Regions from separate parts of the Lysinibacillus sp. VIII_CA genome, predicted to be linked through region 2. Evidence: riboswitches for the same ligand, from Rfam matches in the RefSeq annotation. Region 2 holds a riboswitch; the other holds the start of a gene.
What was found. Region 2 has a riboswitch for thiamine pyrophosphate ahead of thiW (energy coupling factor transporter S component ThiW). Riboswitches for the same ligand answer to the same signal wherever they lie in the genome.
Positions count from the first base shown of each region.

Region 1: linked by a shared signal. The riboswitch ahead of thiC (phosphomethylpyrimidine synthase ThiC) and the one ahead of thiW (energy coupling factor transporter S component ThiW) in region 2 are both predicted to bind thiamine pyrophosphate.

Region 1 is NZ_JBNFXM010000013.1:9,128-21,795, forward strand. It holds gene hutU (urocanate hydratase) at 1-114, opposite strand, end outside; gene hutH (histidine ammonia-lyase) at 269-1,783, opposite strand; gene ACP3VS_RS16280 (response regulator transcription factor) at 2,061-3,515, shown strand; gene ACP3VS_RS16285 (catalase) at 3,814-5,319, shown strand; gene thiC (phosphomethylpyrimidine synthase ThiC) at 5,490-7,268, opposite strand; TPP riboswitch at 7,410-7,524, opposite strand; gene ACP3VS_RS16295 (AEC family transporter) at 7,598-8,527, opposite strand; gene ACP3VS_RS16300 (methyl-accepting chemotaxis protein) at 8,955-11,054, opposite strand; gene ACP3VS_RS16305 (S-layer protein) at 11,309-12,668, shown strand, end outside.
Region 2 is NZ_JBNFXM010000001.1:480,709-493,376, reverse strand. It holds gene ACP3VS_RS02425 (vWA domain-containing protein) at 1-1,435, shown strand, start outside; gene ACP3VS_RS02420 (VWA domain-containing protein) at 1,419-4,016, shown strand; gene thiW (energy coupling factor transporter S component ThiW) at 4,093-4,599, opposite strand; TPP riboswitch at 4,694-4,801, opposite strand; gene ACP3VS_RS02410 (MFS transporter) at 4,861-6,057, opposite strand; gene ACP3VS_RS02405 (ABC transporter substrate-binding protein) at 6,556-7,629, opposite strand; gene ACP3VS_RS02400 (ABC transporter permease) at 7,626-8,423, opposite strand; gene ACP3VS_RS02395 (ABC transporter permease) at 8,420-9,229, opposite strand; gene ACP3VS_RS02390 (ABC transporter ATP-binding protein) at 9,219-10,325, opposite strand; gene ACP3VS_RS02385 (helix-turn-helix domain-containing protein) at 10,343-10,885, opposite strand; gene ACP3VS_RS02380 (peroxiredoxin) at 11,292-11,834, shown strand; gene ACP3VS_RS02375 (TlpA family protein disulfide reductase) at 12,014-12,469, shown strand; gene ACP3VS_RS02370 (potassium channel family protein) at 12,623-12,668, shown strand, end outside.

The DNA of each region.
Region 1 (12,668 bases), on a different contig from region 2:
CGCTACCTCAGGATCAAGATTGTTCATTAGCATACGCATTGCTGCTTCCTGTGTCCACCCTTTACAAGTTAGTTGGTTTCCACGTGGTGCACGAATACTTGTTTTAAATACCATAAAAAAACCCTCCTTTAAAATGATAAAAACGTTAGTAGCATTCTATTAAACTGAATATTCAGATATATAAATGAATAATCACTTATAAAGCAGAGGCGACTTAAAAAACTAAGTCTTGCCTCAGCTCTTCCCACTTAAAATCGTTTAATCAACTTTACACATATTCCTTTACTAGAGCATCACTCGTTAATAAATATTCCGCCAACGCCTCTATTTCATCACCAATTGGCTGATCTGCTAATAGTGGTGGACAAAACTCACGAACTTTCTCTAAGTACTTTCGTGTGGTTGGTGATAATTGTTCTTCTGCTTTATCTAAATATATAGCCTGTGATGCACAAATCATTTCTATTGCTATAACTAGGGCAGCATTTCGGACCATTTGACGTACTTGACGAGCCGAAGTTGTCCCCATACTTACATGGTCTTCCTGATTCCCTGATGTAGGAATTGAATCTACACTGGAAGGATGCGCCAACACTTTGTTTTCTGAGACAATAGATGCTGCTGTATATTGAGCAATCATCAGACCGCACTCAATCCCAGGGTTTGTCGCTAAAAATGGTGGTAAGCCTTCATTTAATTGTGGATTCACCATTCGCTCTGTACGGCGCTCTGAAATATTAGCCCATTCACTTACCCCAATTTTTAAAAAGTCCATTGCTAAAGCAATGGGCTGACCATGAAAATGGCCACCTGATAGTACTTCACCGTTTTCTAAAACAATCGGATTATCGGTCGTGGCGTTCATTTCCGTTTGTACTCGGTTCTCCGCGTAAAAGAAAGACTGCCAGGAAGCACCATGCACTTGTGGAATACAGCGCAATGAATATGCATCCTGCATACGAATTTCTCCTTGCTTTGTCACTCGCTTACTTCCCTCAAGCCACTTACGAATACGACCACCAACAAGCTCTAACTCTGGATGTGGTCTTACCGCTAAAAGGGCTGGGTCAAACGCAGATGTGATACCCTTCAATGCTTCTAGTGTTAAACTAGCAGCCATATCTGCCGCAAGCCCAATTCGTTCAGCCTCATTAACCGTTAAGACACCGATACCTGTCATAGCCTGTGTACCGTTTACAAGTGCCAGCCCCTCTTTAGCTTGGAGTCGAACAGGTGATAATCCCGCTTGCTGTAACGCCTCACTACCACTCATCACTTCTCCATTAAACTCAGCCTTACCTTCTCCCACTAGGACTAAAGCTAAATGTGATAATGGCGCTAAATCTCCGCTTGCTCCAACTGAACCCTGTGACGGAACAATTGGGTGTACGCCTTTATTAATAAAATCTAATAATAGCTGTACAGTTTCCTCACGAATACCTGAAAATCCACGAGCTAAGGCATTTGCACGTAAAACCATCATGGCACGTACAACATCAGTTGGAAACGGCTGACCCACACCTGTTGCATCTGATCGTAATAAATTCAGTTGTAAAAGCTCTATATCTTCTTCCTCAATTTTTATATTACTTAGTTTGCCAAAACCTGTATTCACACCATAAATAGTTTGCCCCTCCGCTAAACGCTTTTCAATACGTTCCCTACTTAAACGAATACGTTCTATACTATCTTCAGCAAGTTCAACCGTTGCATGCCCTTTAACGATTTTCTCAATTTGTTGTCTTGTTAATGTATTGCCATCAAGCTCGATGATCGACTTCACATGACATCCCCCTATTCCCTTTATGGCTTATGTAAAATTCATTTTAACGTAATCACTAAAGCATCCTCATTCAACTGCATTTAAGCGTTTTCATAGTAAATAAATTTTCCGCTGAATGAAGATCAATTACTCTATTTCCATTGTACTAACTACTTTTTTCAGAATATAGAGAATTTTAAAAGAGAAAACATGATTTTTTTCAGATTCCTATGTTATTTTTAATAATATAATCGTATTTTTTTATGAAACTAGAATATTTTAAGCGAGGTTAAATGTTATGAAGCTGTTATTAATCGACCGAGACCCCACTGAACTAGCAGGCATTAAGTGGTTTTTACATACCTATTTTCCAGGCGACGTTCTTATTGACATGTGCACTACTATTTCAGATGCATCTCAATACATCCGACAATTTAAACCGGATGCCATACTATTAAATATCGACCTGATCCCTAATAATGGCCTAACTTCTCTTTATGGAGATCTACAAAAATTTTCAGGTGCTATTTTAGCCGTAACAACAGAGCCCTTATTTAAAAACGCATTGAAAGCCATTGATTTACAGGTAGCTCATCTATTCATAAAGCCCATTGATTTAGAAGTATTAAAGCAAAAACTGACGGTTATTTCCGTGCGCTCACCACAAATCATAGATGATGCGCAGGAGACAGCAAATGAATCATTTTATAATCATTTATTTTTAGATACTAAATCAAACTCTATTGAAACTGGCATTCATTTTACAATAATTGAGCCTGAGCACGCCGAGACCTATAACAAGCTTTACAATTGGCTTCAACAAACACCTATATACTTTCATATGAAAACCTATCCTTTATCGAATAGAATTGTCTGCCTTTTTCAAACGCAAGACATAAAAGTGGTAGAGAAGGATGTACGTACTCTTATGAAGGAATGGCGTTTGTTTAGCAATAGTTCATTAAATATCGGGATATATGATGGACCTGCTACAAGCATTAAAAATATGTATACATTAACAAAGCGTGTACTCCACCAAAGTTTTTACGAAGGATTCGGTCACCTTTTTTACGCAAGTAAACAATTTGAAATACACCCCTTCGATCCATTACTAACACCAGAGGAACAGCAATTATTAATAAGTAGCCTGGAGGAAGGTAATCTCGAAGCCGTAAAAACATTTTTATATCGACTTTCTAATGAAGGCATCTATTATGAGCAGGATGATTTACGTATCCATCTAACAAGTGTCTTAGCACAAATTCGGCGCTTTATGTTGAAATATAAACTACACGAAAAAGCAGTCATTGAACAAAACTACCGTCAGCTATTTCATTTAATTATTGAGCATCCTATTTTTTATACGATTCTCAATGGCATTATTTCATTCACTCAGAGATTAATTGAACTTGCACGTGAAGCTCGCATGGAGAAAAGAGCCGATTATGTTGAGTTAGCTTTAGAAATTATTGATCAGCAATTTAAAGAGAGTTCCTTGTCTCTCCCCTTTGTCGCGCGTAAGCTTGGCATCAGCCCCAATTATTTAAGTACGATTTTTTCAAAAAAACAAGGCTTGCCATTTAAGCGCTATATACAGCAAGTTAGAATTCAAAACGCCCTTAAGATGCTACTAGAAACTGATTTTGCAATTAGTGAGATTGCTCATTTAAACGGTTTTGATGACCCGAATTATTTCATTAAAATATTTAAACAACAAATCGGTATGACCCCTCATCGATATCGAAAAAACTAATCAAGAATATTTTCAATTAGTTGTTTTCATTTTCAATCAAGGATTTTATTATGGGTGTTTAACTTTATACTTCTTTTCATTTACCGTACAAATACTGTTTAAATCTAGTTTATTAAACAACAAATTTTACACAAAAATTAAGCATATACAGCCTCTCCGATGCATATATTTATACTTTGTATCTCACTATAAAAATTCTTTAACAATAATTATTATAATGTACTAGCAATTCTATTTTATATTTGTTATAGTTATAGACGAAGAGTTCGACTTACATTATTTTCAGGAGGTAACTAATATGACAAACGCAAATGATCGTAGCCGTCGTTTTACAACAGCAGGTGGTGCTCCAGTAGTAAGTAACCATGACTCTATGTCAGCAGGTCCACGTGGCCCTCTTTTACTTCAAGATGTATGGCTAGTTGAAAAATTAGCAAACTTCAATCGTGAAGTAATCCCTGAACGTCGTATGCACGCCAAAGGTTCAGGTGCATTTGGTACTTTTACTGTAACGCACGATATAACTCAATATACAAAAGCTAAAATCTTCTCAGAGGTGGGCAAAAAGACTGAAATGTTCGCACGATTCTCCACAGTTGCTGGTGAGCGTGGTGCAGCAGATGCTGAGCGCGATATCCGTGGCTTTGCCCTTAAGTTCTATACAGAAGAAGGCAACTGGGATCTAGTAGGAAACAATACACCAGTATTTTTCTTCCGTGATCCACTACACTTTACAGATTTAAACCACGTGGTAAAACGTGATCCACGTACAAATATGAAAAACGCTAATTCTAACTGGGATTTCTGGACTCTATTACCAGAGGCACTTCACCAAGTAACGATTGTAATGTCTGACCGTGGTATTCCAACTGGTTACCGTAATATGCACGGATTTGGTTCCCACACTTATAGCTTTGTCAATGCTGATAATGAGCGAGTTTGGGTTAAATTCCACTTCCGTACAGAACAAGGCATTAAAAATTTAACAGGTGCTGAAGCAACTGAGGTAATCGGTCAAGATCGTGAATCTTCACAACGTGATTTATATGAAGCCATTGAAAAAGGCGATTTCCCTAAATGGAAAATGTATATTCAGGTTATGACAGAGGAGCAAGCACGTGAGCTACCATACAACCCATTCGACTTAACAAAAGTATGGTATAAAAAAGACTTCCCATTAATTCCTGTAGGTGAGTTTGAGTTAAATAAAAACCCGGACAACTACTTTGCAGAAGTGGAACAAGCTGCATTTGCACCATCTAACATCGTTCCTGGTATTAGCTTCTCACCAGATAAAATGTTACAAGGTCGTATCTTTGCCTATGCGGATGCAGCACGCTACCGTTTAGGAGTAAACCACTATATGCTTCCTGTTAACGCACCAAAATGTCCATTCCGCACTTTCCACCGTGATGGTGCTATGCGTTTTGATGGCAACCTTGGTTCAACACTAGGCTATGAACCAAATAGCTATGGTGAATGGGAGCATAATTTAGACCATAAAGAGCCAGAGTTACGCATTGATGGTCATGCAGGAATTCATGATTTCCGTGAAGACGATAATAATTACTTCGAGCAGCCAGGTAAACTTTTCCGCCTAATGACTGCGGAAGAACAACAACGTCTATTTGAAAATACGGCTAATGATATGGCTTCTGTCGAGGAGTTCATCAAACGACGTCACATCCTACACTGCTATTTAGCTGATCCAGCATATGGTGACGGTGTTGCAAAAGCAATGGGTCTTTCATTAGAAGGTATGGATCTTACAAACCCATACGTAAAACAACCAACAAACGTTTAATATTCCATTTAATTATTGATATCCAAATCCAATTTTTACTCCATGTGAATTTAATCATCACATGGAGCTTTTTTGTCTTCGTCTAGCCTCCAACTGCTTACCTCAATTTGCAACATGGAAGCAACATAAAAAAGGCTTGTGTCTAGTAAATTAACACAAGCCTTTTATTATTATAGATAGATTTGACTACCTGCCTTTTTAAACTCCACTGACTTCTCCCTCATACCTTCATGGATGGCCTCAGTTGTATTTAAATCCTTTTCTTTAGCATAATTACGAATATCCTGTGAAATTCTCATGCTACAAAATTTAGGACCGCACATTGAGCAAAAATGTGCAGTTTTGGCCCCCTCTGCTGGCAATGTTTCATCGTGATATTCTACTGCACGTTCTGGATCAAGAGAAAGGTTAAATTGGTCGCGCCAGCGGAACTCAAAGCGCGCTTTTGACAGTGCATCATCGCGTTGTTGTGCACCTGGGTGCCCTTTTGCCAAATCTGCAGCATGTGCAGCAATCTTATAAGTAATAACCCCTACTCGAACATCCTCCCGATTAGGTAATCCTAGATGTTCCTTCGGTGTCACATAACAGAGCATAGCTGTACCAAACCAACCAATCATTGCCGCTCCAATAGCAGATGTAATATGGTCATAACCTGGAGCAATATCTGTTGTCAATGGGCCTAATGTGTAGAAGGGAGCTTCCTTACAAACCTCTAATTGCTTGTCCATATTTTCTTTAATCAAATGCATTGGAACGTGACCTGGCCCCTCCACCATTACTTGAACATCATGCTTCCATGCTATTTGGGTTAACTCACCTAATGTTTCAAGCTCCGCAAATTGCGCTTCATCGTTTGCATCCGCGATTGACCCTGGACGTAAGCCATCTCCTAATGAGAAGGCTACATCATAAGTTTTCATAATTTCACATATTTCCTCAAAATGAGTATAGAGGAAGTTTTCTTGATGATGGTATAAACACCATTGCGCCATAATGGAGCCTCCCCGAGACACAATGCCCGTTACCCGGTTTGCTGTAAGAGGAACATAACGTAAAAGAACACCCGCATGAATAGTGAAATAATCTACCCCTTGCTCTGCTTGTTCAATAAGCGTATCACGGTATACCTCCCACGTTAAATCTTCAGCTACACCATTTACCTTTTCTAATGCCTGATAGATTGGTACTGTTCCAACAGGTACTGCGGCATTTCGAATAATCCATTCTCTCGTTGTATGAATATGCTTGCCAGTTGATAGATCCATAATATTATCTGCACCCCAGCGTGTAGCCCATGTCATCTTTTCGACTTCCTCTGCAATCGAAGATGATACGGCTGAATTTCCAATGTTCGCATTAATTTTCACATGGAAGTTACGACCGATAATCATCGGCTCTGCCTCCGGATGATTAATATTGGAGGGCATAATAGCTCGACCTGCTGCAATCTCTGAACGCACGAAATCAGGGTCCATATTTTCTCGTATCGCTACAAACTCCATCTCAGGTGTAATAATTCCCTTTCTAGCATAATGCAACTGTGTTACATTTTTCCCCCTTTTTGCACGTAAAGGCATTCTCATCAATTCAGGAAAGACATTTTCTTGGATACGTGGATCATCTGCGCGACGGAAGCCATTATCCTCAGGTTTAATGGTACGCCCTTCATATTCCTCTACATCTCCTCGCTCTTGTATCCAAGTACTTCGTAAAGCCGGTAAGCCCTTTGTAATATCCACATGAAATGCAGGATCAGTATACGGGCCACTCGTATCATACACCCGAATAGGGGCATTTTCTTCATCTCCAAAGCTACCCGTCGTCGGACTTAATGTAATTTCACGCATTGGTACTAAAATATCTGGACGTGATCCTTCCACATAAACCTTTTTACTTCCTTCAAAGTTAGACATAATCATAATGTTCTTTTCACTAATCGCTGACATGAGCTACTTCTCTCCCTTAAATGTATTTTAAGTAAGGACCGAATCTAGCTCACCCCAAAAGGAAAATAAATAAAGGCCGAATCCAACATAATGATTGGATCCGGCCATGAATGTAAAGGGTCTATTGATTGCACGTAATAGGCAATAGCTTCTTAACTTTCCCACGCTGGTATGAGCCAGATCAGGTCCAAAGGGTCAAGAAACCTCTATGCGTTTCCCTCTCAGCCTGACTCATCAGACTCCCCTAGTTAATACTATTCAGTTTGATGCTAGTGTAGCAGATATTGCTAAGAGATGGAAGTTATCATTTAAATATTTTTGCCATTCTATTAAGTAAACAATACATCAGCGATATAAATCACAATCGTGACCGTTATACAACTCACAATGGTAGAAAATAAAACGGTTTGTGCAGCTGTTGCCGATTCTATATCATATTCTAATGCTAGACTTGAACTGTTGCGGGATGTGGGAAAAGCACTCGCTATAAATAATGATTGTGCTACGACCCCATTTAATCCCAGTGCAAAGATAATGACTAAAGCAATAGCTGGTCCGATAATTAATCGAGTCAAGCAGCTGATGAAGACTGTTTTATTAAACATAGTTTTAATTTCCATCTGAGACAATTGCGCGCCCAGCGTGATTAATGCAACGGCAATAAAACCATCCGCTACATGGTCTATTGGTATTTTAATAAACGGAGGAATACCAATATCAAAATAATTCATTGCCACACCAATTATTAAAGCGTGAATAATAGGCATTTTTATAAAATCCTTTAGAATCGTCATGCCTGATTTAGTAGACGAAATTAAATTATATAAACCATACGTATACGTAGTCATGTTTTGAAAGATAACGAGTATAACCTGGATGGCTACACCAATAGGTTGAGAGGCAAAAATCATTTGAGCTACCGGAATACCATAGTTTCCAGAGTTAATGAGTACTACACTATTTTTAAAAACAGCCGCCTCCGTTTTAGCTAGTCCAAGCCCTTTCGCTAAAAAGTGACTGAGTAGCATTTGACTACCAATAAAAAGTACAATAAACAACCCGACTTCCCCTAGCACAGACAGCTTTATACTCGTTTCATATAAATTTATAAACACAGCCGCTGGCATAAAGCAATATGTAATTAGCTGTGATAATGCTTTTAAGTTAAAGCGAAATTTCTTTTGTAGAATGGCCCCTAGTACAAGTAATACTAAAATAGGTGCAACAATTTGAAAAAAAATCATTCCTAGATACACCATATTGATGTCCCCCCTCCCTTTTAATAGTAGTGTCGATATTGCACTAGGTCAATGCCACTTACTTTCATAATTAAAACCGTTGATTTACACTATGGGCGGGGTCGCGCTTCGTTCTAATGGTTGCAAAAATTCAAAAGCTCAAATCAATGAACTCGAGCAATGTCCAGAATATAAGAATCATCAAAACTTATTTAACGTCATTTAGGATTGGTATGCCAAAATGCAGAACAATTGAACTTGTCTTAAAGGAGACTTGAAGATACTGTCAGCTTGGACGTGGTAAGCTTTTTATGCTTGAGCTGTACATGATCGAGCAACAAAGGTCCATTTGAAATAAGTAAAAAATGAAAAGGGAATCGAGCATCAACTTCTCGATTCCTTTTATCAACAGTCTGAGACTACTTAAAGGTTCTAAGCAGTTTTTTCTTTACGCAAGCTTAAATCGATTAACAACCTCTTGCAGTTCATTAGAGATATCATTCATGTTTTGCATAGACTCTGCCACTTTTTGCAATTCTGCTTGTTGATCCATTGCAGAGGCACTTACTTGCTCAGCAGAGGCAGCTGTTTCCTCTGATATAGCCGAAATACTTTGGATAGACATAATTGCTTGATTTTTATGCTCTAACATAGTAGATAACTGAGTCATTAGCTCACTAATAGAAGTTGCAATTGCACGTGACAAATCACTATTATCTTTAAAAGCCAATTGCGTGCTTTGTACGGACTCATTTTGCGATTGCATTAATTCTGCATTCGAGGCAATGACAGCAACTGTTTGCTGTGAATTTTCTAAAATGCTTTCTACCGTGCTTTTAATAACTTCTGTTTCATTTTTTGATTGCTCCGCCAACTTTCTTACTTCTTCCGCCACGATCGCAAAACCTTTTCCATGCTCACCAGCACGCGCAGCCTCAATACTTGCATTTAAAGCCAATAGATTAGTTTGCTCCGTAATGCTTTGAATAGAGGCAATAATTTGATTAATATTAGCAATATTAGAAGCTAGTAATTCCATTTGCTGTTGAATACGGCCATTCATCTCATTTGTCCCTATATTATGTTCATGTAAACTTTGAACCTCTTGCATGCCTTTTTCTGTTGTTACATTTGTTTTGAGCGATAACTCGTCCATTTCATTCGAAAGCGCAGTAATGGCATCTATTTGATCCGATAAATCCATCATGCGGTAATTCGTTTCTTCAGTATCCTCTGATTGCTTCGATGCTCCCTGTGCAATTTCATTTATGGCTACTGATACCTCTTGACTTGAAGACACGATTTCATTAAATGCCTCATGTACCTGGTTAGAAGACTGATTCAATAGAGTTGTAGAGTTTAACACGGCTTTAATAGCACTATTGGTTTTATCCAACATATTATTATAGGCCAATGCAACCGCACCAATTTCATCCTGTTTAATATATTTCTCCTCTACTTTTTGTGTTAAATCGCCTCCCGCTGCTGTTTCAATGGATGAGCGTAAAAACTTGAGCGGCTTTAGTTGTTTGTAAATGAATAGTACACTTGCAGCAGTCATCAAAGCTACCATTATAATGGAAGCAATAATTGTATAGACGAATACATGGTTATACGTCTCTAAAATTTTTGCTTCAGCTAATACAATTTGAACGGTCCAAGTTTCGTCAATGTCCTCTAAAATCATGGGAGCAAATACATTATAGGCTTTATCCTTCAGTTCATTAGAATCTATGTACATACTTGTTAGTTCACCGTTTTCCATTGTCTTACGTATGCTTGTCCAAGCGGGGTCGTCCTGCATATTTTGCCCATCTAGCTCTTTACCAAAACTGTTAGCTGTCAATACACCGTTATTTGTAATAATGGCTGCATAGCCGCCTTCTGGTGCAACTGACTTTGTCAACTCATTTAAATAATCTATGGACACATCTGCTGTTAATACACCGAAAAACTTCCCGGAAGCATTAACTAATGGTACAGAAATTGTTGTCATTAGTACCGTTTGTCCGTTTACACTATAATCATAGGGCTCCGTTAAAACTGTCCGTCCCTCTTCTTTTGGCACCCAGTACCATTGAGAAACATTTTTATCATCTAAACCCTCAATAAGAGTGGTCGTTATTTCATTATCATTTTTGCTCAAGTATGGTCCAAAACGTTTTTGGGAATCTACCAATGTAGCCTCATTTGGGTTTACAATAAGGGAATTCTCCTCAAAGATAGCCCCTACCCCTAATAAATCATCATTACTAGCTAAATTATTTTCCATTATGTCTAAAATGCCTTTGGTAGATAGCGTCTTATTTTTCTCCATACTTTCAACGATTCGTTTCGTTGTTTGTAAAGTTGTATTGGCTTTTTTAAAGCGCTCGCTCATAATAGCCGCTGATGATTCAGCCGTTTGCAATGTTCCATACTCTGCATCTTCGACACTTTGCTTTTTTATAATAATCCCTGTTGTCACTGTATAGGATAAAAATAAAACTAGAAACAATCCTATGATTAGGGAAGATAGTTTCAATGCAATTCCTCTTGATTTCTTCATCACAAACACCCCCACTTTTATAAATAATCATAATAGATGAAAGGTCGTATCTCAATAAAATATTTAGCGAATAAAGTAGAAATTTACATAATTATAGATAAAAATACAGGCATATTAAGAGATTTGTTTATTATAATTAAAAGTACTTATGGCTCATTTGAGTTGAATTGATTAGTAAAACATACACTTAAAATATTAAATTATAGTAAATTATGGTATATTATCTAGTAGATAAAATGATTGGAGTGACTTGCATGACAAATAAAGCGCTATCAACATTAATAGCCACGGCGATTACAGCGACACTAGTATTACCTGTGTCAACTGCACAAGCCTCTTTTTCCCTAAATCAATCGAATTTATATGAAACACAGGTTCAGGTTGCAGCAACAAAAAAAATGGTAGGCAATGCCGTAACGATTAAAAACATCACAAACGATACGGTTATTACATCAAATGGTACATTTAGAATCCACAAAGATTTAAAGCCCCTTTTTGATCATTCAAATAAAACAGCATTAACGAATGCATTAGCCACCATTGTCGTAAAAAACAAGCAAATTATAGACGTGACATCCTTAACATTAAACAAAGCTGGTACGAGCAAAAAATCAGTATACTTTGATGGTGGTCACAGTCATATTTCTGGTGACTTCACTGTGAACGCAGATTATGTAAATATACAAGACGTTACGGTTGATGGTCAGTTAATTATTACAAACAGAGTAAAAAAAGCTATAACACTTGATGACCTTTCCGTTAGCGATACGATTACATTAAAACCACTTATCATAAAGAAGAATGACTGGCTGTATGTTACGCTAAGGGATATGAAATCATCTACTATCAATTTGGCACGCACGAAGGTAAATATATCTTCTGACCAAGCACTTTCTAAAATCGATATAATTGGTAAAGTTCCCACTTTTGAGTTGAAGGCAAATGTGGAAAAACTGACGATCAATGTGGAGGAAAATTTCAACCTTTTCGGCGAAGGGAAAATTGAACAAATCATTGTTAAAGACGGCACAAAAGTAGCATTAAATTCAGGACATCAGGTGGGTAAAGTACAAGTAGACAATAAAAAGGTCTCTGTTACCCTACCAGCTATTGATAAAAAAGAACTAACTACGCTACTAGCATCCCCCCCTTACGTGCAGGTTTCTATAAATGGATACGATATTTTAACAACTGACAAATGGACAACACAGGTTGATCGGAATATTTTTGACTCTGCCGTGACAAGTGCCAGAGCGATAGCAAACAATAATAGCGCCTCACAAGAACAAGTAAAGAATGCTATTTCACAATACAGAAATGCGTTAGCAGTCTACCAAAATGCCCAAAAGAGTGGCACAAAATATGGCTATGGGTACAACTATGGCGATAAAGCTACTCTTCAATCTTTAATTAATTCAATTCAATATGTAACGGTTTCTTGGGGCTCTGATGTTTACCATAATAATCCCTGGACAACGCAAGCTGAGAGGAACGCTATAGATTCCGCTGTTTCAGCTGCTCAAGCAGTTGTTAATAATTATTACGCCACTCAAACAGATATTGCCAGTGCTATCAATAACTTAAACAATGCCATTTGGACCTATAAGAATGCTT
Region 2 (12,668 bases):
GGGGCAATCTACCTTTGACACACATAAACAGGAAATGCTGACGCTTATAGATGAATTAAATGGGAGACCAGTCACGTTAATTACGACTGGTTCAGCACCAAAAGCGATTTTGCAGCAAGAGACAAATGTTAAAGAAATCGAAAAAGGTATTAAAGACTTACAAGTAACCTATGAAACGGCAGAAATGGATAAGGCGCTAGATGTGGCACAAGCATTTGTAGGAGATACACCGACTTCCATCTATGTATTTACAGATGCACTCGATAAAAAACAACTACCTATGAATAAGGACTCCGTTAAATGGCTAGTAAGAGGTGCTGCGAAGGACTTAACAAATATTGCTATTACTCGATTTGCTGCAACAACAGATGGACAGGCTACAATGGCGCTTGTGCAGCTTCATAATGATACAGACAACGAGCAAAAGGTCACACTAGCATTACTAAATGAAGAGGGTAAAGAGTTAGTAGCTGAGAATATCGCTGTTCCTCCAAAGGAAGCGATAACAAAAACCTTCAAGGAGTTACCTGTAGAAAAATCGATGACAGCGATTATTGATGCGCAAGATGATTATGACGTAGATAATCAACAAACGGTTTTACTACAAACGGCTACTTCAAAAATTGTGGTTGATCAGGGCATGCATCAATTGATTCAAAAAGGATTTCAATCCGTAAGTACGGGTGTGAAAATCGTTCCGCCTTTACAAGTAGTAGACAATCAGGATGCCACGGTGATCACTAATCAAGCTGAATTGCTGGAAAAGATGGTCAAACCTCTTGTGTTATTTGGCCGTGATGATGCTGAAAAGGTAGAGGTAAGTGGCATAGTAAGTACTAAAAGTGATGCTTTATTTGCTTTTAGTGAGCTTAAGGATGTTTATGTTAGCGCCTTGTATCCTGGATTTACAAATTATGAAACTATCGCTACTGTTGGAGAAAAGCCGTTTATACAGCGCTCTCCTAAAGGGGATATCGTCGTCTTAGCAGATATTGCAGATACGGATTGGCCACTACACCCATCATTCCCGTTATTCTTATGGAGTACTGAACAGCAGTTATCAGAATCCATTGGTTCACTCGGTATTTTCACACCAAATGAACAAAGAGCAGTAGCTTTAGCGCAGGAAGACTGGAGCGTATATTCACAAGAAGATGAATTTCTATCATTGGTTACGGATGGTATGCTAACTGCGCCAACAAAACCTGGCATCTATTTTGTGCGTTCTAATAATGAAGAAAAACATTTTATTGTACAATTGCAGGCGCAAGAACGTGTTATTGAGCAAGGAACAAGCTATACATTAGGGGATATTTCTGATAACGGAAAGGCTGAGATTTCGAAGGCTTCTTTTGTCCCTTGGCTAATTCTTATTATTTTAGTTTTACTTGTTTTAGAGTGGGAGGTGCAACGACGTCGTGGATTTACGAATTGATATGCCATTCATATTGTTGCTATTACTTCCATTACTCATCTATTTTGGTTGGACCTATTGGCGAGAACGACAGCGACTAAAAAAGAGTCATGCTTTCGTACTTATGATTCGCATGCTAGCGGTAGGCTGTTTAGTTTTCGCATTGGCAGGGCCGTATCTTTTATTACCTATAAAAGAAGAACAAATCGTGTATCTAGTTGACCGCTCAGCTTCCATGAATGGGACTGAAGATGAGATGGTACAGTTTATACAGGATAGTTTACAATCGAAAAAAGATGAACAGCTTGCAGGGCTGTATTCATTCTCATCAACATTACAAACAGAAGCCATTATGACTAAAACATTAAAGGAAGTACCAAAGTTTACGGAAATAAAGGCTACTGATCAAACGAATATAGAACAAAGCCTGCAACTTGCCACAGGTATTATAGATCCGAAAAAAGCAACACGCCTTGTGCTATTAACAGATGGCAATGAGACAAAGGGAAGTGCTTTAGATTTCGCCACGAAGTTTAAAGGCTCCAATATTAGTGTGGATGTTGTGCCCTTCAGTCAGCCTGTTGTGAATGATGTTTCATTAAAAAGCTTTGTGTCCCCACAAGTTGCCTATGTAGGTGAGCAACAACAACTGGTAACAGAAGTGCATGCAACAACAGCTGGACAAGGCGAGCTATTATTATATGAAAATGATGAACTGATTCATCGTGAGGGAGTCGAGCTAGCCGAAGGAACGAATATGTTTACCTATAAACATGCAGCGACTGGTGAAGGGCTGGTGAAATATGAAGCCGTTGTTCAAGTAGGACAGGACGCAATATTTGAAAACAATAAATTAACAAGTGTCACAATGGTACAAAGCGAACCACATTTACTCATTGTGAATGGCTATGAAACAGCTTCACCACTAGCGGCGGCACTTGGTCAGCAATCAATAGGCTATGATGTAAAATCACCTGAAAGCTTGCCAAATGAACTCTCCAGTTATTTGCAATATAATGCCATTATTTTTGATAATGTACCGGGACATTTAGTCGGTGAGGCAAAAATGAGTGTGATAGAGCAAGCAGTCAAAAACTTTGGTGTTGGTTTTGCAATGGTGGGTGGAGAAAATAGCTTTGGTTTAGGTGGTTATTTTAAAACACCAATTGAAACTTTATTACCTGTTGAAATGGAGATAAAGGGGAAAGAACAATTACCTTCGCTAGGACTTGTCATTGTGTTAGACCGTTCTGGCAGTATGTCAGGATCCAAGCTAGAGCTTGCAAAGGAAGCGGCTGCACGATCAGTTGAAATGCTACGTGATGAAGATACATTAGGATTTATAGCATTTGATGATCGTCCTTGGGAAATTATAGAGACTGGACCTTTGAATAATAAAGAAGAGGCAGTGGATACCATTTTATCCGTTACACCAGGAGGCGGAACAGAAATCTATGGTTCACTGGCAAAAGCATATGAAAACCTAGCAGATATGAAACTGCAACGTAAGCATATTATTCTTTTAACGGATGGACAATCGCAGCCAGGAAATTATGACGATTTAATTGAACAAGGAAAAGATAACGGAATAACCTTATCGACAGTAGCTATTGGTCAAGACGCGGATGCAAACTTATTGGAAGCTCTGAGTGAGATGGGGAGTGGACGTTTCTACAATGTTATCGATGAGCAAACTATTCCGTCCATTTTATCTCGTGAAACGGCCATGATTTCCCGTACGTACATTGAAGATAATCCATTCTATCCTGTACTGTATAATGCAGGGGGATGGAATACGCTATTTGCCAATGGCGTTCCACAAATGAATGCTTATATTGGAACAACCGCAAAGCAGGGTGCTACCGTCGTGGCTGAAAGCGAAAAGGAAGATCCAGTATTAGCACAATGGCAATACGGTCTTGGCAAAACATTCGCATTTACTTCTGATTCAACAGGAAAGTGGTCAGGAGACTGGGCAAGATGGCAGGACTGGGGCACATTTTGGCAAACGCTTATTTCGCAAATGCTCCCAAGTTATAATGACGTTGCCTACGATGTAAGAGTAGAATCAGATGGATCCTTTATGATTACAGACCCTACAAATGAAGCAGCATTTTTAGATATTGTGGCTGTTAATGAAGCGGGTGAAGAGCTAGACACACAGCTTGAAACTATATCAGCCTCTCAGGTGCGAGCTGTGGTACAAGCTGAGCCGGGGTTAATCTTCTTCCGTATCGCTGATGAAAAGGAAACGATTTATCAGGCGGGATTAAGTGTTCCTTACAGCGCTGAATATGAACTTCTTCCTGTTAATGATAAATTAATAGAAGAAATAACCGAACAAACAGGTGGTGCTGTTTTAAAAGAACCACAAGAAGTGTTCCGTGACTTTACAAAGCAAGGGGCGGATCGTCAAAACATTGCCACATGGCTTCTCCTTGCAGGTATGCTCTTATTCTTTATTGATATAACAATAAGGCGCTTTGGCTGGAATTTCCTAACGAAGTCGAAGAAAAAGGAGCAACTGGTAGAGGATCTCCCTGTACAAGCAGAAGACACGAATGTAGCACAACTATTAAAGGGTATGAAAAAACGCCAATAATTTAGTTTAGATGAAAGCAGTGCGAATTTCGCACTGCTTTTTGTACATTCATGGAAAAAGAAATCCTCCTACGACACTATTTAATAAAGAGAGTAGGATTAAAATATCTTACTAGCACCGTTTTTTGCAAACTGCTAGCTACTAAAATGCCTAAAATTGCTCCAATTGTACTTGATATTAAAAAGGCAGGCATAAAAAACAAGGCTGCTACGGAAGTTCCCATTAGTACATTTGCATAGGGCACTGCTACAAGTGATGCTAGAAGACCAGTGCCAATCACTTCACCCAAACCAGCAAACCAAATTTTACCGCTATATTTATAGGCAAGCCCTGCGCATAATGCACCAATAATACTACCAGGAATGGCTAAAAGAGAGCCTGTCCCTGTAAGGATTCGAATAATGGCCGTAACAAAGGCAACTACAACTGTAGATACGGGTCCAAGTATAATGGCTCCTATTACGTTAATAGCGTGCTGTACCGGATAAGCACGAGCAATCCCAGTTGGAATGGAGATAAAAGTAGAACCTGCAATAGCAATCGCTACTAATAAAGCCATAATTGTTAATTTTCTAATAGACATGTTAGGTGTACTCCTTTTCATTTTAGCCACTAGGAAAATGAAAAAAGCCGCTTCCTTCAAACGACAGGAAGCGGCCTTGCTTATACACTGAAAATAGCAAGAAGCGCCACTTCCCTCCGCTAGTATGAACTAGATCAGGTTCGAAGGGTCCGTATATAACCATATACGTCTCAGCCTTTAGAAGACTCCCCTAGTGGTAAGTATTTTTCTATTTTTTAGAAGTGTAACATACTTCAATAAATAGTCAATAAGAGTTACCTATTAATGTGAATCTGGATGCATAAGCTGAGGCGCCTTTTTCAATGTCCAAATCAGGGCAAGGAAGAAGCAAGCTAATAAGATAATGGCACCAAAAATATAAGGACTGTTCATATTCCAGTCAAATAAAAAACCAGCCAAAGCGGGTCCAATCATATTTCCTAGACTCATATAGGCATTATTCAAGCCGGCTGCGAATCCTTGCTCTTTTTCTGCAAGTTTTGATATGAGAGTATTAACAGCTGGACGAATCAACGTTGTCGCCGTAGAGAAGATGGTTGCAACAACTAATATTAGTGCAAAACCAGAAACAAATAATATTAAGAAAATAGCAACGGCCGCAATAAATAAATTGACCAAAACTACTTTCATTTCACCAAACCGTTTAAAGAGTGGCGTAATAATAAACATTTGTACAATTACCCCAAACGCACCACCAACAACTAAAATGATGGCAATATCGCCAGGTGAGTAATTAAATTTCTCTGTCACAAATAGTGATAAGGTCGTTTGGAAGTTAGCAATCCCAAATGAGAATACCATCATAATAATTAACATAACAAAATAAGGCATATGTACAGAGCGAGCCATCTGTTTTACCAGATTATCTTGCTTTTGTCTATTTTGCGCAGTATTTGGCTTTGTAGATGGTAATAAAAAGTAAGATAAAATAGCCGCTAAAATGGCGGCAGCTCCCGCCATGAAAAATGGAAAATGTAAGCTAACCTTTGCAAGGAAACCACCAATTCCAGGGCCAATCATAAAGCCGAAAGACATAGCAGCTCCTAACAAACTCATTCCTTTTCCGCGTTCTTCATAAGTTGTCACGTCTGCTACAAAAGCCATAATAGGAGGTGCTACAAATGCAGAGCCAAGGCCACCTAAAAAACGTGCTAAAAAGAGCATCCATACATCTGTAGAAAGGCCAAAACCGATTTGTGCAAGTCCTGTTAGTATAAGACCGAAAATAATTAAATTTTTCCGCCCATACTGGTCCGAAAGATTCCCAGCAATTGGAGAAAATACGAATTGTGCTAAGGCGAACGTTGCAATAAGCATGCCTAGAACTTGTCCTGCTGCTCCAAATATTCTTAAATATTCAGGCATTACAGGAATAATAATTCCAATACTCCCCATTGCGATAAACATGTTAAACATTAAAATATACAAAGCCGCCTTATTGGACTTCTGCTGGGTCATCGACAAGCCCCCCTTTTTGTAATCAAATATAGTACAGTCTATCATAAAGAATTATGGCTGGCTAATAGTTGAGATTGCTGTAACTGGTTCGATATGTAGAATGATTTTCCAGAAAAGCTTTTATCTCATAAAAATTCGGGGTGTGGAGTGAGGAGAGAGAATTGCTTTTTCTAGAGACTTGAAGTAGGGAGAGTAAAAAACTAGTGAAAATAAATAATTGCGTTTGCTATGAGAAAGCTTACCTATAACCGTGTAGATGAAAGTTAAAGATGAAGTTATAATGCGCAGGTGTCGTACGACGTAGATTCAAGGTCTTTTTATGGATAAAGAAAAACTAAAGATTGCTGGCATCTTGAAAAAATTGATGATACCTAGACGAAGTGGGATTGTATGATCGACAACTGGTTACTAGTAGAATTTCTTTCTAAATATAGCGATACAAATGAATGCTTAAATAAAAAAGGCGAATTGGTTTGTAGACCAATTCGCTCTTATAAATTATCGAATACTCATTTTAAATTCTAAAAACAGTTCATTATATTTTCCTAAGTAATCTGGACCTAAGTTTTTGTATACCTCTAAGGTATCACGTTGGTCCTCAGATGGGTAGTAGCGTTCATCTGAAACTACTTCTGGGTCCATTAAGTCCATCGCAGCAATATTTGGCGTTGAATAGCCAACATAATCGGCATTTTGAGCACCGGATTCTGCACTTAGCATAAAATTGATGAAGGCATGTGCACCATCAATATTTTTCGATGTTTTGGGAATAACCATATTATCGAACCATAGATTGGAGCCCTCTTCAGGAACAGCAAAGTCCAACTCTTCATTTTCAAACATCATGTCTGCTGCCTGACCAGACCAAGTGAGGGCTACTGTTGCTTCATTATTAATCATTAATGGTGTAATTTCATCCCCAATGATCGCTTTTACGTTGGGCGCAAGTGTAATCAATTTGTCAGTTGCTTCCCGTAGTTCATTGTTATCCAATGAATTCAAGGAGTGTCCAAGACTATTTAACCCCATCCCAATCACTTCACGGGCACCGTCTACTAAAAATACTTTTCTTTTTAATGAAGAATCCCATAAATCGTCCCAAGAAGAGAAATCTAAATTTCCAACTAGTTTTGGATTATAGACAATCCCTACTGTTCCCCAAAAGTAAGGAACTGAATATTGATTGTTATCATCGAATGGTAAGTCTAAAAAGTAAGGGTCGATATTTTTTAAATTCGGTATTTTTGCTTTGTCTAAAGGAATCAATAAATTATCTTCCTTCATTTTTTCAATCATATACTCAGAAGGAACAGCAATATCGTAAGCTGTACCACCTTGCTGTATTTTTGTCATCATAGCTTCATTAGAGTCAAATGTTTCATAGATGACATGAATACCTGTTTCTTTTTCAAATTCCTTCAATAGATCAGGGTCAATATACTCTCCCCAGTTAAAAATGGTTAAAGTGTCTTTTCCACTTTTACCGCCACCTGCACTTAAGGCGTCAGCAGCATAGAATAAAAGGGCAGAAACAACAAGGATAGCGATGGTCGCTTGAATTAATGACTTCATTGTTGTCCCTCCGTTCTTTTGCTTGTACGACTTGTAATGAAGTAATAACCAACCACAACGATAACGGTTACAAAGAATACTAATCCAGAAATAGCGTTAACTGTGAGAGATATTCCTGCTCGAGCCATCGAGTAGATTTCTACCGATAATGTACTGAAGCCATTGCCGGTTACGAAAAATGTCACAGCAAAATCATCTAATGAATACGTAAGAGCTAGGAAGAAGCCTGCAAAAATACCTGGCTGAATATACGGTAAAATGACACGCATCATAACATCCTTTTTGGTTGCTCCTAAATCTAACGCTGCATCAATTAGTGATTTATTCATTTCTAACAATTTAGGTAAAACCATTAACACTACAATCGGTACACTAAACGCTACGTGTGCTAATAATACTGAAGCAAAGCCTAATTTAATGCCAACCATTGTAAATAGAATTAAAAAGCTTGCCCCAATGATGACATCTGGACTGACAATTAAAACATTGTTTAGGGACAATAATGTATTACGCATTTTTGAATCTTTGACAGTGACAATACCAATGGCTCCTAATGTTCCAATAATAGTAGAAATTAAAGCAGATAGTAATGCTACGATAACAGTATTGATTAAAATAACAAGTAGCCTTGAATCTTCAAAAACAGCCTGATAATGCTCTAAAGTAAAGGACTCAAAGTTATTCATGGAGCCACCACTATTGAACGAATAAAAGATTAAATAGAAAATGGGTGCATACAGAACGACAAAAACAATCGTTAAATAGACTTTGGCTGATGCAGAGAGTTTGTTCATCGTACGCGACCTCCTTTATCTTTTTGTCCCGTAACAAGCATAATGATGACCATAAATAAAATTAAGAAGACGGCAATAGTTGAACCCATCCCCCAATTTTGTGTCACAAGGAATTGCTGCTCAATCGCTGTACCAAGCGTGATAACACGATTTCCTGCAATTAAGCGAGTAATCATGAAAAGTGATAGAGCAGGGATGAAAACAACCTGAATACCTGATTTAACACCATCCATTGTCAATGGTAAAACAACGCGACGGAACGTTGTAAAGGCAGATGCGCCTAAATCACGAGATGCATAAATAAGTGTCGGATTTAAACGATCTAAAGAATTAAATATCGGTAAAATCATAAACGGAATAAAAATGTACACGGATACAAAAACAAAGCTAATATCCGTAAAAAGCATTTGCTTTGGATCAAAGCCAAACACTTCGATAAATGCATTAATTGGCCCGTATAAACCAAAGATGCCGATAAAGGCATATGTTTTTAACAATAAATTAATCCATGAAGGAATAATAATGAGCAGTAACCAAAGCTGCTTATGTTTCGTTTTTGTTAAAAAGTAAGCAGTTGGATATGAAATTAATAATGTAAATAATGTAATTAAAAATGCATACCAAAACGAGCTTAATGTCATTTTTAAGTAAACAGAAGTGAAGAACGCTTTATAATTATCGAGCGTGAAATTGCCATGTAAATCGAGTAGGGAATAATAAACAACGAGTGCAATCGGCGCGATAACAAAAAAGGCGATCCATAAAACATATGGAAATAACGCTGATTTTGATGGCTTAGTTTGCATCTTCGTCGTCTCCGTAGGATTCTAATCGTTTATCGAACTCTTCCTCTGTTTCATTTAAACGCATTACATGAATGGACTCTGGATCAAAGTCTAAGCCGATTTCTGTCCCTACTTCAGCTTTTTTCAACGAATGGACTAGCCATTCATTGCCATCTTTATCATACGTAGATAGCTCATAATGGACGCCACGGAATAATTGTGTATCTACTTTTACTACAAGCTTCCCTTTATCTATAGTTGTCATTTCTAAATCCTCTGGGCGTATAACAATATCAATTTTCTCATTTGGTTTCATACCTTGGTCAACACATTCGAAAATCTTACCAGCAAATTCAACCTTAAAATCTTCAATCATGACACCGGGTACTATATTGGATTCACCAATGAAATCTGCCACGAAGCGATTAATAGGTTCATCATAGATATCTACTGGTGTACCAGATTGTTGAATTTGCCCTTCACTTAAGACGAAAATTTCATCACTCATAGCAAGTGCTTCTTCCTGATCGTGAGTAACGAAAACAAAGGTCTTGCCAAGACGTTGCTGTAATTCACGCAATTCGTATTGCATTTCTGTACGCAATTTTAAGTCTAATGCAGAAAGTGGTTCATCCAGTAAAATTACTTCAGGGTCGTTAACGATGGCACGCGCAATTGCTACACGCTGACGTTGACCACCAGACATTTCGGAGATTTCACGATTGCCATAGCCTGCTAAATTGACAAATTTTAATGCCTCCGCCACACGTTCTTTTATTTCCTTTTCAGGTAACTTCTTGATACGTAGTCCGAATGCGACATTTTCAAATACATTTAAATGAGGAAACAGCGCATAATCTTGAAAAACAGTATTCACCTGACGTTCATTGGCAGGAACAGAATTTATTTTTTTATCATGGAAAAACACATCCCCAGTTGTAGGTTCTGTGAAACCAGCAATAATTCGTAAAATGGTTGTTTTTCCACAACCAGATGGGCCAAGGAGAGTATAAAATTTGCCCTTTTCTAGTTCCAAGTTGATATTCTTTAAGACGACTGTTCCGTCACTATAAGACTTGGATACATTTTCAAAACGTATAATAGAATTCATTGTCATTGATGCGCCTCCTTAAGCTATAAATATGAATCCGTTGCAACGAGTAAAATTTTCGTCTCAGCAGCATGGGCATTAAAAATTTGATGATGGTCTGTCGCGTCAAAATAAAGAGCATTGCCTTCACTAGCGATATATTGTTCATTCCCTAAAACGAGACGAATACGCCCCTTAACTACATAAATAAATGTTTCTGATAGTGATGGCTCAAATTGCTTGAATTCGCCATTGGCTTCAAATGTTAAGAAAATGGGCTCCATTTCTTTTTCGTTGGATGTTGGAATGAGCCATTGAATTTCGTATTTTTTCTCTTCATCTGTAAAGATGGACTGATCTTCCTCCGTATAAACTACCTTTTGTTCAGGTGATTCATCATCAAAAAATTCCTTGGGTGTGGACCCTAACACTTCTAATATTGAAAAAAGTGTTTCAATAGAAGGTGAATTCAAATCACGCTCTAATTGGGAAATATAGCCCTTACTTAAATCTGTACGTTCTCCAAGTTCCTCTTGGGTAAGACCTTTTTTTAAACGAAGCGCTTTAATTTTTGCTCCTATTTGCATCTTTTCCCTCCTAGAAGAAGTTTAGCAATCATAAACTTTTGAAATATGAAGTTTACTTTAACGAAACTTTTAGTTTACTAAAACCATTACAATTATACATAATAAATAAAAATTTGCAATCGTTATTTATGAAAAAAATCGCTGTAAAATGTTAAAAAAAGAGTCATAAATGTAGTGGAGAAAAAAATTGTATAAAGAAGAATATAATTGTTAAAAATAGCTAATAAATAGGATGTAGCAGAAATTCCAATTTCGGATTTGACAATTTTTTGTCGCCTTATTTCAATCGTGTAATTGGGCGGAGCTTACTTGTTTGAAAAACTACGTTTACTCTGCTATCGTAGAAGACGAGTTCGCTTGTGCGAATGGAATATATAAACTACATATTTATTCGGAGGGATTTATTATGGCAGAACGCATGGTAGGTAAACAAGCACCTGACTTTACAATGGAAGCAGTACTTTCAGACAAATCATTTGGTAAAGTATCATTAGAAGATATTAAAGCACAAGATAAATGGACAGTACTTTTCTTCTATCCAATGGACTTCACATTTGTATGTCCAACAGAAATCACTGCAATGAGTGATCGTTATGACGAGTTCGAAGACTTAGATGCAGAAGTAATTGGTGTTTCTACTGATACAATCCACACTCACTTAGCATGGATTAATACAGACCGTACTCAAAATGGTCTAGGTGAATTAAAATACCCATTAGCTGCGGATACAAACCATCAAGTATCAAAAGAGTATGGTGTGTTAATTGAAGAAGAAGGTATCGCGCTACGTGGTTTATTCATCATTAATCCAGAAGGTGAATTAAAATACCAAACAGTATTCGATAATAATATCGGCCGTGATGTTGATGAAACATTACGTGTACTTCAAGCACTACAAACTGGCGGTCTTTGCCCAGCAAACTGGCGTCCAGGTCAAGCAACTCTATAAGAGCATAGAGTTGAGTCATGCTGTAACAAAAAAAGAGTCCCCACGACATGTTTGTGGGGACTTTTAAGTGAAGTGGCGAGTGCTAATTTACTTTATCTTAGATGGCAATAGAGTTTGGGGAGGAGTTTTAACCAAATCTTAAGCATCTAAAGAAAATGATCTATTAGAGGAGGATTTTTATGAAACTTCGTGAACAAATGCCTGAACTAGTTGGCGCAACAACTTGGTTAAATGGCGAAGTAACAAAAGCGGAACTAGTAGGCAAAAAACCAACATTAATTCATTTCTGGTCAGTAAGCTGTCATTTATGTAAAGAAGCTATGCCTGATGTTAATAATTTCCGTGATCAATATAAAGATGAACTAAATGTTGTAGCAGTACATATGCCGCGTTCTGAAGCAGATACTGATTTAGAGACAATTAAGGCAGTAGCGGCTGAGCATGATATTTCGCAACCAATCTTTGTGGATAGCGAAATGAAATTAACAGATGCTTTTGAAAACCAATATGTACCTGCTTATTTTGTGTTTGATAAAGATGGTCAACTGCGTCATATGCAAGCTGGTGGTAGTGGTATGAAAATGTTAGAAAAACGTGTAAATCGCGTACTAGATGAAATGCGTAACGCTGAATAATTATAGTAGGTGATGACGGGGATGAAGGTCCTCGTCTTTTTTTATGTTTGGAGGGTTGTCCAACAATGACGAATCGCGTCTTGTTTTGACAATACATATCACAAAGAATACGCTACAATGATGGTATAGTAGTTTTCGGAGGGATTTTTTATGATGAAAAAAGAGTTTGCGGTCATTGGGCTTGGACGTTTTGGGGGAA